DNA from 2 places in the Clostridium sp. 'deep sea' genome. Region 2 is predicted to be linked to the other one. Evidence: riboswitches for the same ligand, from Rfam matches in the RefSeq annotation. Region 2 holds a riboswitch; the other holds the start of a gene.
The links. A riboswitch is a leader RNA that binds a small molecule or an ion and turns the genes downstream of it on or off. The one in region 2 is predicted to bind lysine.

Region 1 (7,162 bases), 1.7 Mb from region 2:
AATCTAGTGCTTGATCGATTTCAGCTTCGTCTTGCAGTGGCACTTTGACTAAATCTATTTCACCAAGCGCAACTTTTTCTGCTACTTGTTGCGGAGTTAATCCGTAGTAAACCATTGCATTTCCAATCCACCAAGCAATACCTCTACTTATTTTATTCTGCTGGTGTACATGATCTACTACCACATTTGGTAGCGGAACATCAAAAGAATCAATACCATCTATACCCATTAGGCGAGCTACTGTTCTTTCTACAGTAATTGTTGTATGTTGGTCTACCATTTCTTGAACGCTACCTGCAATTTTTTCAGCAGCATTACGAGCTCTCTCAACTAAGCTCATGTCTAAATTTAATTTATTCACTACGATCCTCCCTTTATTAGCGACTTTATTTCCTGCTATCTAAAATAAGCTGCTCCGCTCGTTTTAGTATATCTTTATCCATACCTAGTAACTCTGCAATTTTTAAAGCTTTGCTAAACTCCTGTTGTTTTTTATCTACTCTCACAAGGCTATAATCAATACAATTGCTTAAAGCTTTAACATCAGTATTGTAAGCGCCTTTTTTATACCATTTTTCATAGTTTAGACCCTTTGTTTGCCACTCATATACCGGTATTTTTTCACCTATTGCGGTATAGTGGGTAGTTACAATTACAATATTATTGCTATCATGTAATTTCTCTAAGACAGCAATTGCTAAACTCTCCCCCGCTATTGGCGCAGTTCCGTGGGCAATTTCATCTATTAACACTAAACCATATTCATTTTGATGAGTTAATATCTCATTAATTTGGTTTATTTCTTGACCAAAATGACTCAAGCCAGTTAGAATAGAGTCTTCATCACTTTTAGAAAAATGAACATAATCCCTCAGACTTAATTGCATGTTATCCACTGGCACAGGCATGCCTGCATGAACCATAGTTGTAAGTAATTGCACTAACCTTAAAGTAACAGTTTTACCGCCCATATTAATTCCTGTTATAAGGTTAACACCTGCTTTTAGTTCAATTGATCGGGGTGTGAATTTGGCTTTTTTAACTGCTAATTTTTCTTCTAAAACAGGATGCCGACCGTTTGTAATTTTAATTACGTTGTAATTCACTAATTGTGGTAAGGTACATTTTAACTCGTTTGCTACTACAGCCCTGGCAATAAATACATCAATCTGGCCAATACATTTTAATAGATCTTTTAAGCCTTGAATGTGAGGACATATTTGTTTTCTGAGCTTTTGTTTAATAAATAGAAGCTCAGATTGTAAAGTGTATTCAATGGCTTGTTTTTGAGCTTTAAGCTTTAGTAAAGTATCGTTATCCCGAATAGAGTATTTTATGGTGTATTCATTCTCAGAAACAATATAAACATCATTTATGTTTTTTAGTTTTTCAATTAAATCAGCCTCATGTTTACTAATAGTAAATGTTGATGATACCGTTCTAGCTAAAAGGTCTTGCACAAAGTAGTTGTTACTTTGGGTTTCTTTTATAAGACTTCGCTCACAGTTTCTTAAATTATGTCTTACTTCAGCTAAACGTGGGCTAAATGAATCTGCTAAATAAAATGTACCATCTACTTTATTTCCACCTTTAAGTATTTCAATAATACTATTTAGTGATTCAAGATTTAGCTTAAACAACTGCGCTAAATAACTATTACTGATTATTTTGGTAATTCTATTTAGGGTACTACAGCACCTATTTATGTTAAAAAGTGCTATATCTGTAACTACACCAATTTCCATTTGCTCAAGATTATTATCTATATTATTTAACTGTTTTAATAATCTTTTTATGTCTATAGCATTTTTGGTGTTTATTTTAAGAAACTGGCTTACCAAATTAACTTTGTTTAAGAATTTAATAAGTTTAGCTTCTTCACCTCTCTTAAAAACCTCAAAATTTCTATGCAGTTCTTTGCCATATGGCGATAAGGGTTTTATAAGTGAATAAACATAATTAAAGTCTTGGGTTACTAAGTTTTTAGTCCAATTTTCCAAAAAGCGCACCTCCTTTAAAATATAGAGATGTTACTACATCTACAACTGGTAAGGTAGGACATACAGCACTTACTCTACAACCCAGTTTAAGAATATCTAAGGGACTTTGTTTAGTGTTTTGAGGATTTAAGGTAATTGCCGTTAGTGGCATTTTATTACCTACATATAGTTTAAGACCCTTATTTGTTAAACTATGAAGTAATTTAGGTGGTACAAATACATTGCTTGTATCTGGAATAATTATTGCTTTGTATTTGCTATTAAGCGCTTTTAATACCGAAAAGGTAATTGCCCCATTATAAAAAACATAGTGATTCTTATTAACACCCTTATTAAGTACATCTTGATTTTCTATTTTTGTAACAACATTTTTTTGTGATATTAAAGCACATTGATTTTCTTTTATTAACTCATAAACTATATTTTTTATGTCATGAGACACTTTTGGAATATTAAATAGTTTAAATTGGTCTCTGACTTTTGTTACTAAGTTACCAATATTATCGTTACCACCAACAGCAAAAAATGCTGCATCACAAAGCTTGGGTGACATTTGTGAGATTCTATTTAAAGCACCATCCACAATTACAATATCTGCGTATTTACACATGATATCTTTGGCTTTAATTAACCCGTTTAAGGATGAGGGACCTACAATTTCACAATAACCGTGTTGATGATAACGCACAATATACACCTCACCTAACGGTGTATATTGTCCTGTAGCTGCTATAATTTCTAAATCTAAATTTGTTTTTTCTATTAAAGAGGATGCGGTTGCCACAATAGTACCTGATGGTACATATATCTGAGGTTTTTGGTGGCCATCCAACATGTCAGTTTTTTCACCATCATAGCCTATTGAGGTAATGGCAAGTGTTTTACCTATGGCAACCGCGTCGTCAATTAACTTATTAAGAACTACCGTTTTTCCTGCATTTTTATTAAGCCCTGATATTGCTATTGTTATATTGTTTGTGCGAGGTAAAAGGTCAATAAATTTCATTAGGCATAACGCTTTTCGTAAAGTTTACGTAGCTCTTTATTTTCTCGTAATACTTGAATAGCAATGTCAGCATGGTTTTTACAATAACCATTTCCAATAATCATTTGTACATCTCTACCTACACCCTCAGCTCCCAAAGCGGCAGCTGTAAAAGATGTAGCCATACTAAAGAAATAAATTGTGCCATCTTCTTTAGTCGCCATAATTGAACCCATTTCTGTATTGGGTACATTTACGCAATTTATAGTAACGTCAATCATTTCGTTATTGGTAACTCTAGCAACTTCATTCATCATAGCTACTGCATTGGTAGCATCACAAATGATGATTTCATCTGCTAAATTAAGTTTAGCTACTTCATCAGCACCAGCTTGGCTATAACACAAAGCTACTACTTTACCTGCAATACCAACTCTTTTTTTAGCTTCGTGTAAACATAACAAACCAGATTTGCCTGCTGCTCCAACTACTAATACGCTTTGATTAGACTGTACTAATCGAGCAACCTGAGCAGGTGCACCAGCAACATCTAATACTGATAAAGCTAGTTTTTCAGGCATATCGGTAGGTAATTTGGCATATATTCCACTCTCAAAAAGAATAGCTTTGCCTTCGATATCTACTTGATCTGTATCTACTTTTATTTTCTTTATTTTAGTAATTTGTAATGGAGTTAAAGATAATGAAACTAATGTTGCAAGTTTGTCTCCAATCTTTAGGTCGGTTTTACCCTGTAGCTTATTACCAATCTTCTCGACAGTACCAATTAACATACCACCAGAGCCTGTTACTGGGTTATGGTGTTTTCCTCTTTTAGCTACAGTATCTAACATAATTTTGGCAATTTCTTGTTCGTTGCCATTGGCTTGTTGTTTTATTTGAGTAAAACTAGCTGAATCAATATTTAGGGTCTTTACATTTATTAATATTTCATTATCATAAAGATCCATAGTATTATCGATTTTCCAAGCCGGTTGTGGCAAAACTCCCTTAGGTTCTAATACTCGATGAGTTCCAAATTTGCATGCTTTCATTCTTACCCCTCCATTTAATAGCTAAATTAAGCAATCTGCTAAAGCAAATTGTTGCCTCATAACTTAACAATACATAAAGAAACAAGCGCTATTCAGTATTATTTCACTGAATAGCGCTTCATATCATAGTTTAGTAAAAAACGCTATTCAGCATGAAAAAATACACACCGAATAGCGCATCATATACTTTGATATGACAGTAGTTATGTTATGTAGGCATAACTACCAAGATAGTATTAAGAAAACTAATGGTATCTTTCGGCAACTTTCCCCTTTATTAGTAATACGAGTGTTTCTACTCTTAACAGTTACTAACTACCATGAAAATTGCACCTCTATGTACATTATTAAATTATTTAGCGATGTTTTTATTTTTATGTAAGCTACCATTGTAACTTTAAAACAAAAAGCACCATTCAGCTGAAATTACTGAATAGCGCCTCATATCATTTGGATATGACAGTAGTTAAATTATGTGCACCTAACTCCCAAGTGTATTACTCCGTAATAAATAATACCTTTCGGCAATTTATACCTTCATTTAAGATATTGGCATTACGTACCTTTCCACTCTTAAACTACCTAATAAACTGCTCCTCTATATACGCAATATTAAGTTTTTACCTACTATAAATTCTACAGTATTTACCTGAATCCTGCAAGTTTTTTTTATTATTTTTAGCAGTTCGTTTAATTTATTGTGAGCTACTTAATTATATGGATATATTTTGTTTTTAGTTAAATATTTTAATGATTTATTAATCTCTGCACAACCACTTACTTCCAAAACAACTCTGGGTTTATGGCTTAGTTTTTTTATACAATTGTTTACTATATGCCAGTCTATATCTCCTTCGCCAATGGCTAAGTGGGCATCATAATCACTTTTATTATCGCTATAGTGTATATAGGTTATTTTATCTCCTAACACGTTAAACCAGTTTTCAATTGTCTCTTGAGAAAAGACATTTATATGAGCAATATCAAGGCATATATTAACATTGTCTAAATTAATATTCGTTAACAATTCTGAAAGATTTTGCGGATTTAAATCCCAAACATTTTCTAGCAAAATTTCTAGCTCATATTCATTGGCCATTTGGCTCCAAAACAAAGCAGCTTGTAACCAATTATCTTTATATTTTGGATTTTTAATAATTGAGTTAAAACCAGAGTGAAAAACAATAGAACTTGCGCCTAATTCTTTGGCGGTTTCTAAACCAATACGAACCTTTTCACGCGAAGCTCTTTTAATAGCTAAATCAGTACTGGCAACAATAATATCAAAAAAGGCTCCATGTAAACTAATATTGCTGCTAAATTGTTTTAAATGATGTTTATAAAAATCTTTTCGGTAATTATATTCTGTTATATCATTTAACACAGCAGGAGATGCAAAGTCACCGAGTTCAAATGACAACCCGCTAGTGTTGGCTAAGTTTAAGTACTCTGTATAAGTTTCTACACGTGGTTGAATAAAAATGTTATTCACTTTATCCTCCTCGATTCTTTTATTTTATATGTTTAGCTTATCACATATTATATAATCATTCTATGAATAATAATTTTCATTTAATAAATGTTTTAGAGATTTTTAGCAACTAAAATTTTCAGCTAATATTTTAGGTATTTCTCTCAATATATTTATGCAAATATGTTAGAATTAAAGCAAAATAAATAAGAGGTGAACTATGAAAAAATTATATTTTGTTCGACATGGCCAATCTATATATAACGCTCAAAAAAGATATGCTGGAAGCTTAGATGTTGAGTTGAGTGAACTTGGAAAACAGCAAGCACAACAAGTTGGTGAAATTCTAAAAAATTTAGATATTGATATTATTGTAGCTTCATCTCAAAAAAGAGCCCAGCAAACTGCTAATATTATAAACAAGTACTTAAATTTACCCCTTGAAACCGATAGTGATTTGCGTGAAATATGTGTTGGTTTATATGAAGGACTTACAAGAGAAGAAAGCCAAGCTAAATACCCTGAACGTTGGAAACAGGGCCTTAATTCATCGTTTACCCAAGCCATTCATGAGGGAGAATCTGCTCAAGAGGTTCAAGATAGGGTATTTGCAGCATTAGATAGAATAAGTGAAAAACATAAAGAAAAAAAGGTATTAATTGTTGCTCATGGCTTTGTAAGTAAAGCTGTTAATAGGTACTTTAATAGAGAAATTACTGACGAAGAGTTTTTTAGTTATATTATAGATAATTGTACGGTAGTAGAGTTTAGTAAGTAATAATCAGCTAAATTTCTTTAACTTGTAAAGCACGGCATACTCAAAAATGGGTTCGCTCGTGTTTTTTTGTCTCTATACACTGACTATATAAGCTTTGTATGCTAATTGCTAAAAGAAATTCTAGCGTATAATCAATTATAATGTTACAATTTAAGTATATTTTGCTAATTATTAATAACTATAAGAGGTTAGTATAACTATGCCACGAAAATTATTTTGTCAATTACATCCTATCACCTATAAAATATCACAGTATAAAGGTATCTTTTTAAGAAAACTGCTTTGGTTATCCAAAAGCAAACTGTATGCTAACAATTATAACACTGAAAAATTACCACAAATTGTTTATAAACATAAATCACTTATAAGGCGAAAATTAGGTAATGTGGATATGCAACTGCAAGAAAATAAAGCAGTTAATTTAGCTTTAGCCACTCCAAGCATAACTGGCATTGTTATAAAACCAAATCAAATATTTTCTTTTTGGAAACTAGTAGGTAACTGTACAGCTAAAAAAGGTTATAAAGAAGGCTTAATTATTAAAGGCAATAATATTAGTAAAGGCATTGCTGGAGGTATGTGTCAATTTACAAACTTAATTCACTGGATGATTCTACATAGCCCCTTACAAATAATAGAACATCATCACCATAACCAGCTAGATATGTTTCCGGATTATGGCAGACAAATACCCTTTGGCACAGGCACCTCCATTATGTATAACTATAAAGACTATCAGTTTATAAATAATACCGATAAAAGCTTTCAGTTAATAACCTACACTACAGATAAGCATTTATGTGGAGAGCTACGCAGTGATCAAGAGTTAAATTTAAGTTATCATGTTGTAGAAAAAGAGCATTACTTTATGAA
Region 2 (7,162 bases):
AATTGGTGCTTTAAGTAATTCATCACGCTGATCTTTTAAGTTAAAAGGAGCTATAGGAGCCATATAAGGTATGCCAAATGAGGTTAGTGCTGACATATGGGCAAGTAAAAATATTAGTCCTAAGCTTATCCCATATATACCAGCACAGCCCCCTAGCAGAATGAAAAAAACCCTTAATATGGTTATTGGACCTGCCAAGATTGGTACTACAAAGGTAGATAAACCTGAAACTGCTGTAACCATTACTGCAGGAGCTCCTACTAGTCCTGCTGTAATTGCAGCATCTCCTAACACCAATGCTCCTACAATACTAGTTGCTGTACCAATAGAGCGAGGCATCCTTATACCTGCCTCTCTCAAAATTACAAAAAAAGTGCTCATCAATAATATTTCTATAACACCTGAAAAAGGTACACCCTCTTGTGCTGCAGCAATTGTAAACATTAACTTGGTAGGTATCATTTCGTAATGAAAGGCTTGAGCAGCAACATAAAAACCAGGTAATGCCACAGCTAAAAAATAAGTGATCCATCTTATTATTCTAAAAACACTACTAACTATAAAATTGGAGTAATAGTCTCCAGGGCTCTGAAAAACCTCTGCAAATAAAAAAGGGGCTGTTAAAACAGTAGGGGTACTATCTGTTACAATTGCAATTCTACCCTCTAGCAGTTTAGATGACACAATATCTGGTTTTTCAGTATGACCTAATGTTGGGAAAATTGAAAAAGATGAGTCATTAATATACTGCTCTATGTATCCAGACTCTAATATTCCATCTATATCTATCTTGTTAATTCTTTTGCGTGCCTCATTAATTATTTCTTCGTTAGCAATTCCCTTGATATATGCTAAACAGACTTTAGTTTTTGAGTACCTACCTAAGGTAAATGATTCAAATCGTAAATTATGGTTTTTTATTCTACGCCTAATCATGGCGGTATTTGTTCTTATACTCTCAGTAAACCCCTCGTGTGAACCCCTTATACTAATGTCGTTTTGGGGTTCAGTAACACCTCTTTTATCCCAGCCTTTACTATACATAGAAATTGCTTCATGTTCTCCGTTAATTATCAATACTGTATTACCACTAAATATTGAGCTTAATATATCTTGATAAGTAGTTACAGGAGTAAGGCAGCCTACAGTCAACATATTATTTTGTAAAAATTCAAAAATACTCTCCTCATTTGAATTAGACAATTTATCATCTGTGCTTTGAGTATATTCATACATTAGTGGTTTTAAGATGTTTTCATTAATAGTATCTTTTTTTATGAGTCCCCTAATGTAAATTAACATTGCAGCTATCGGCTGATCTATGTTAATGGTTAAATTTCTATAAATAATGTCATCACTATCACCTAAAATATGTTCTAGTCGTTTTTGATTAACAAATAAGCTTTTAGCAATTTGCCGCTCTAATCTTGGGTCAGTTTTTGATTTATCATGACTTGGCATACTCTCTATTTGCTGTTTATATTTATTTTTAATCCACTTTAACATGGGTAATTTCTCCTAATTCTAATTTTAATATGTATCTATAATAAGGTTTCCAAATATAGATCAAAATATTATTATTACAGCAATTTTAATAAAGCATTAAGTAAGAAAATCTATTAAAATATATTATTTTGTTAATCTCCTACAATCTTTTATGTAGTTTCATTTCACTGATTTATGTTGACACATTAAAGAATATATGCTAAATTAGCTTTCAATGTACTGAAAATATTAGAGTTAAGTAGTACCTTAACTAAATTACAGTATGTTTAAATTAAATATCGCGCTATCCCGTCTAGAGGAGCAAAAGTCATTAGTATTATTACTTAGAAAGGCATCGTTGAGGTAATAAAAAAGGGTCTTTTGCCGAAGTAAAAAAGCTGCCAAAGTTTGTTTACTGGGGTTAAGTTTAAGAGACTTAACACTGTCGTAATTATTTTTTTAGTTACGGAGCGCTATTGAGGGGGAGATTGACTGTGACAGTCTTTACAAAGGTTTTTTGTAGACGTATAACAAGTGTATCTCTTGTTATACGTCTTTTTTGTTTCCATTTTTAAAACAAAATCATTTGGAGGTAGCTATGAATAAATTACGCAGAGAATTAGGTTTATTTGATGCAATAACTATTATTATAGGAATTATGATAGGTTCAGGAATATTTTTTATTCCAACTTTTGTTTTTAATAGAGCTGGAGCTCCTGGTATGGCGTTAATGGTATGGCTTGTTGCTGGTATTATTTCTCTTGTTTCTGGTCTTTGTTATGCTGAGCTAGGTGCTGCAATGCCTAAGTGTGGAGGAAGTTATGTTTATTTAAAAGAAGCCTTTGGACCCATATGGGGATTTTTAAGTACGTGGACAGGATTTTTAGTTGGTGGTCCAGGCTCTATAGCTGCTTTAGCAGTAGCCTTTGCAAGCTATGCTAATTTCTTTTTAAATATATCTGCTTTAGGTGTTAAATTATTAAGTATTTTTGCTGTAATTTTTTTAACTGCTATAAATATAATTGGTGTTAAACAAGGTGCCTGGGTTCAAAAAGTATTTACAGTTGCCAAGGTAATTCCTATTGTAGCCATAATTGCTTTTGGTTTAATGTTTGGTACCTCGGCTGAGTTTAGTCCACTTTTACCTCAAGGCTCTTTAGGGTCAACTGCAAGTGCTTTTGGTCTGGCTTTAATTGCTGCTTTATGGGCATTTGATGGTTGGGCAAACGTTACTACCATAGCAGAAGAAATTAAAAATCCAGAGCGTAATTTACCACTATCTATGGTTATTGGGATAGGTGGTGTTACTCTTTTATATGCGTTATTTAATATTGCCTTACTAAGGGTATTGCCTGTAGCTAGTATTATAAATTCTAATACGCCAGCAGCGATGCAGCAAAAACTCTATTTGGTGGTATTGGGGGTATCGTTATTACAGGGGGAGCTTTAATATCTATTTTAGGCTCAACCAATGGCTGTGTTTTGGCTTTTCCTCGTTCGTATTATGCTATGTCACGAGATGGCTTATTTTTTAAACAACTAGCCACCATACACCCTAAATTTGGTACACCAGTAACCTCATTAATTATTTCAGCAGTTTTATCAATAGTTTTAATTTTAAGTGGAACTTTTTCGCAATTAACAACCTTAGTTATTTTTACAGGCATGGTATTTTCGACTATGGTTATTGCAGGACTATTTATTTTAAGAAGGAAACAACCTAATTTAAAACGCCCCTATAAAGTTTGGGGATATCCTCTAGTTCCAATATTAGTACTTATGATTAATGTAGCACTGTTACTAAACACCCTAATAAACGATTTTAAATCTTCATTATTGGGTTTAGTTGTGCCAGTGTTAGGCATACCAGTGTATTTGTGGTTTCAACGTAAGAGTGAGTGTGTTACAAACGTAGAGTTTAAGATTGCAGATTAACGAACAAGTGTCTTTGATTTTTAGGGTTGTGGATATTTCCTTTTCAAAGTACCTCCTAAAAGTGTACAATAGCCCTCCACGACCCTTTTTTTTTAACATCAGGTTTATGGACCTTACTATAGCAAAAAGTGGTCGCATTTAGCCGATCACTTTTTAATTTCTTTTAATATAGTCTGTCAATACGTATATCCCTTATATACACTCTACTACTTCCCCATGTTCTAAAACCAAAGTATTTTACATTACTGTTTAGGGTATTTATTACTACAACTTTATTTTCGGTTATTTCCTTGTTATCTATATATACCTTAACCCTTTTTTCGGTATCGCTAATTTTTAAAACCTCAACTTCAACTTTATGCTCCGTGTTCCAATAACTATTTTCATCAAAACTCTCATAAACATCAAGGGGATCTATTTTTATAAAGGGAGCGTGTTCATGTCCATTTGTTCTTTTTCTAAAAATAAACATACCATTATCATAACCATAGTCAAACTGAAAAATATAGCCGTCATCTTTAGCATCATTATCTGTTACCGAATCAAAAAATATTCCATAACCATTTTCACCACTTAAAATAACATTGCTAGTTATTTTATAGCTCTCTAAGCTATTTTCTAAAAAAAATCTATTCTGACCTACTGAATTATTAGTATAAAAAACATTTCCATTATGATGTGTAAAATCCCAGTCATCTAACTCATGAAATATTATATTCTCAATGAGTGATTGATTAAAACTGCTATCAAAAAAATTGTAGTAAATATATTCTTCGTTAGTTACACTTAAATAAACAGCACCATGCACAGGACATATAAGTTTATTATCTGAAAATGTAAAATCATATCCATGTGGACAACTAACTTCTTTTGTAAAATAGTCATTTATATTTTTATAATAGGTTTCAAAGCTAAGATTTGGTGTTAAAATCTTTTGCAATCTATAATTTTTTACTATTTGATCTCGATTTAATAGACATACAATCCTTTTATTGTTACTAATAGTCTTAAATATTTTAGGTGCTACTATACTAACCACTACTGTTAAGATAGCAAGTACAGCTATTAACTCACACAAGGTAAATCCTTTATCTTTTTTCATGCTACATTATCCCCTAAGTAAATAATTACAATTATGAAATTAAAAAAGTATCTACTAGAATTATAATAATTTTATTTATAATTACAACACTTTTTAAAATATTTTTTTCTTTATTAAATATTTTATATAATCTTAATAAACATAATAAAAAATCACTTTATATTCTAAACACTTTGCTAATTTAAATATTTACAGTTTAAAATGTAGCTGGTTAAAAATATCGGTATTTAGATTATTTTAAACTAAAAGATTATCTAATTTATTACTGTACCTTTGTAGAGTTGAAACTTTTTTACCAATAATTAAGGCAGACACCAAGGCCTGCCACTACAATTATTGCTATTATTTTAAGTTTTAATTATTATTGGTTAGAACCTCATCCATGGCAATATTGGCTAATTCATCTGCTCTATTATTACCAACATTTGTAGAATGACCCTTAACTTTAATAAACTCTACTCTCTCAAATTTTTCTATTAACTCAAGTAGTTTAAACCAATATTCTTTATTTTTTACGGGCTCTTTTTTAGAATTAATCCAACCATTTTTTTTCCAATTAGTTATCCAGCCTTGCTTAAAGGCATTAACTACATAGGCACTATCAGAAAAAATACTTACGGGTATTGATTTTTTTTTAATTGCCTCTAAAGCCTTAATACACGATGTTAGCTCCATAATATTATTAGTTGTATTTACAGCACCACCACGCAATTCTTTTACGTGCCCTTGATACTGCAATAATACTCCCCAACCACCAACATTACTGTTAGCCTGATTATTTCTACAGCCACCATCACAATAGGCCTCTATTTTATTCATAATATGCCTCATTTTCATTAATAATTATTTCTAATTACATTATATCTTAAAAATAATTGCTTAACTAGTTATAATAATTGACTTATTAATTATTAAGAGTTAGGTGCTGATTTACCTGAGAAATCATGTTTCTCAAGTATATCAAAGCCAAAATTCTTTAATACTTGAGTGTAATGTAAATTGTGATTTGCCATAATATCTGCATTATATTTTTTATAACCATAATATCTACATACTTGAGGAATACTACCTCGTTGCTTTAAATAACTAACAGCTTCATCAGCAAACTGTTTGCCCTCTACATTATTACAAACACGGTGTATTTCAGATAAATACTCCTGTTTAAGCTCTAAGTCCTTATCAAACTTTTGATATATCTTATTTAAGAAATCTTTATCTGATTTATATTCATACTCGTTCATATGGCATAACATATCTAGCTCTAATTTGTGTTTAATGCTGGGCTTTTGTTTAGGATAACCAAAACTTACAAGGTTAATTGGCATTACTTGATTAGGTAAATTAAATAATTCTTTTAACTCATAAAAACACTCTAACACGGTGCCGTAAATACAACTGCCCAAGCCAACTGAGTCTGCTGCTGTACATACAGATTGCATGTGACACATAACATCTTGAAAAGCTATCCAGAAATGTCTAAAGCTTTTATGAGCAGTATAAGCCATATGCTCTAACTCAGCCCAGCGTTTAGTTCTATATAAATCAAGGCAAAAGAGCATAAGTACAGGAACTTTAGTAGCAAATTTAAAATATGGTAGTTTAGCTAGCTCTTCTTTTTTTGCTTTATCTGTAATAACAATTATACTAACTGGTTGGAGATTTCCACCAGAAGCAGCATGTTTAGCAGTAAGCAATATTTGTTTCAATACTTCATTACTTACTGGCTTGTCTGTAAATGCTCTCACACTGCCACGTTCATACAGTAAATTTAAAGTCTCATTAGTTTCATTATACATTTTTACTCCTCCTTATTACCATACTTCTTTAAATACTCTTAACCAGTTTTCACCTAGGATTTTTTTAATATTGGTATCACTATATCCTTTTGCTACTAAGCCTCTAGTTATATTTTTAAACTGCCTATAATCCTTAAATCCTTTTACATATTCAGTAGATGGTCCATCTCCTTTTGCAAAGCCTATGGTATGAGTAATATGTTTTTTAAACTTTGTAGCCATCCACGTAGTTTGGGGCATTGGCCAATCTGTACCTATTGCTACGTGGTCTACCCCAACTAAATTAATAATATATTCGAGGTGATTTATAAAATCGTTTAGACTTGTATTTTGAGGGTCTTCTGCTATAAACCACGGAACAGCAAATACACCAATAACTCCTCCCGTATCGGCTATTGCTTTTATTTCATCATCACTTTTAGCTCTGTTATGTTTATATACTTTTTCTACAGCTGTATGGCTAGCTATAACAGGTGCGTTCGAGTATTTACAGGCATCTAAAGTGGTTTGTTTATTACAATGGCCTGTGTCAACTACTATGCCTAACTCGTTTAATTTTTTAATAAATTTTTGACCAAAAACTGAAATGCCACCAGCGTGTGGCTCCATACAACCAGAGCCAACTAAGTTTTGATTATTATAGGTTAATTGAACAACTCGTAAGCCAAAGTCATAAACAGTATCTAATAAATTAAGATTTTTACCAAAGCCAATGGTGCTTTGGCAAGTAACAATTCCTGCTTTTTTATTCTCTTTTTTTGCTTTAATGATGTCATTAACAGTTTTAGCTTTTATTAACCAGTCAAAATTATCGAACTGAACTTGAACATTACACATAGAATGT

Region 1: linked by a shared signal. The riboswitch ahead of IMX26_RS15200 (L-erythro-3,5-diaminohexanoate dehydrogenase) and the one ahead of IMX26_RS18255 (amino acid permease) in region 2 are both predicted to bind lysine.

The regions. Positions count from the first base shown of each region.
Region 1 covers NZ_CP063353.1:3,262,799-3,269,960, reverse strand. Annotated here, with positions in the region: gene IMX26_RS15215 (lysine 5,6-aminomutase subunit alpha) at 1-340, opposite strand, end outside; gene IMX26_RS15210 (hypothetical protein) at 387-2,000, opposite strand; gene IMX26_RS15205 (hypothetical protein) at 1,984-3,006, opposite strand; gene IMX26_RS15200 (L-erythro-3,5-diaminohexanoate dehydrogenase) at 3,006-4,040, opposite strand; lysine riboswitch at 4,205-4,386, opposite strand; lysine riboswitch at 4,467-4,649, opposite strand; gene IMX26_RS15195 (sugar phosphate isomerase/epimerase family protein) at 4,750-5,532, opposite strand; gene IMX26_RS15190 (histidine phosphatase family protein) at 5,732-6,289, shown strand; gene IMX26_RS15185 (VanW family protein) at 6,489-7,162, shown strand, end outside.
Region 2 covers NZ_CP063353.1:1,158,418-1,165,579, forward strand. Annotated here, with positions in the region: gene IMX26_RS05455 (spore germination protein) at 1-1,506, opposite strand, end outside; lysine riboswitch at 1,792-1,969, shown strand; partial or broken gene IMX26_RS18255 (amino acid permease) at 2,084-3,420, shown strand; gene IMX26_RS05470 (type II secretion system protein) at 3,584-4,522, opposite strand; gene IMX26_RS05475 (ribonuclease H) at 4,877-5,341, opposite strand; gene IMX26_RS05480 (nitroreductase family protein) at 5,434-6,318, opposite strand; gene IMX26_RS05485 (membrane dipeptidase) at 6,334-7,162, opposite strand, start outside.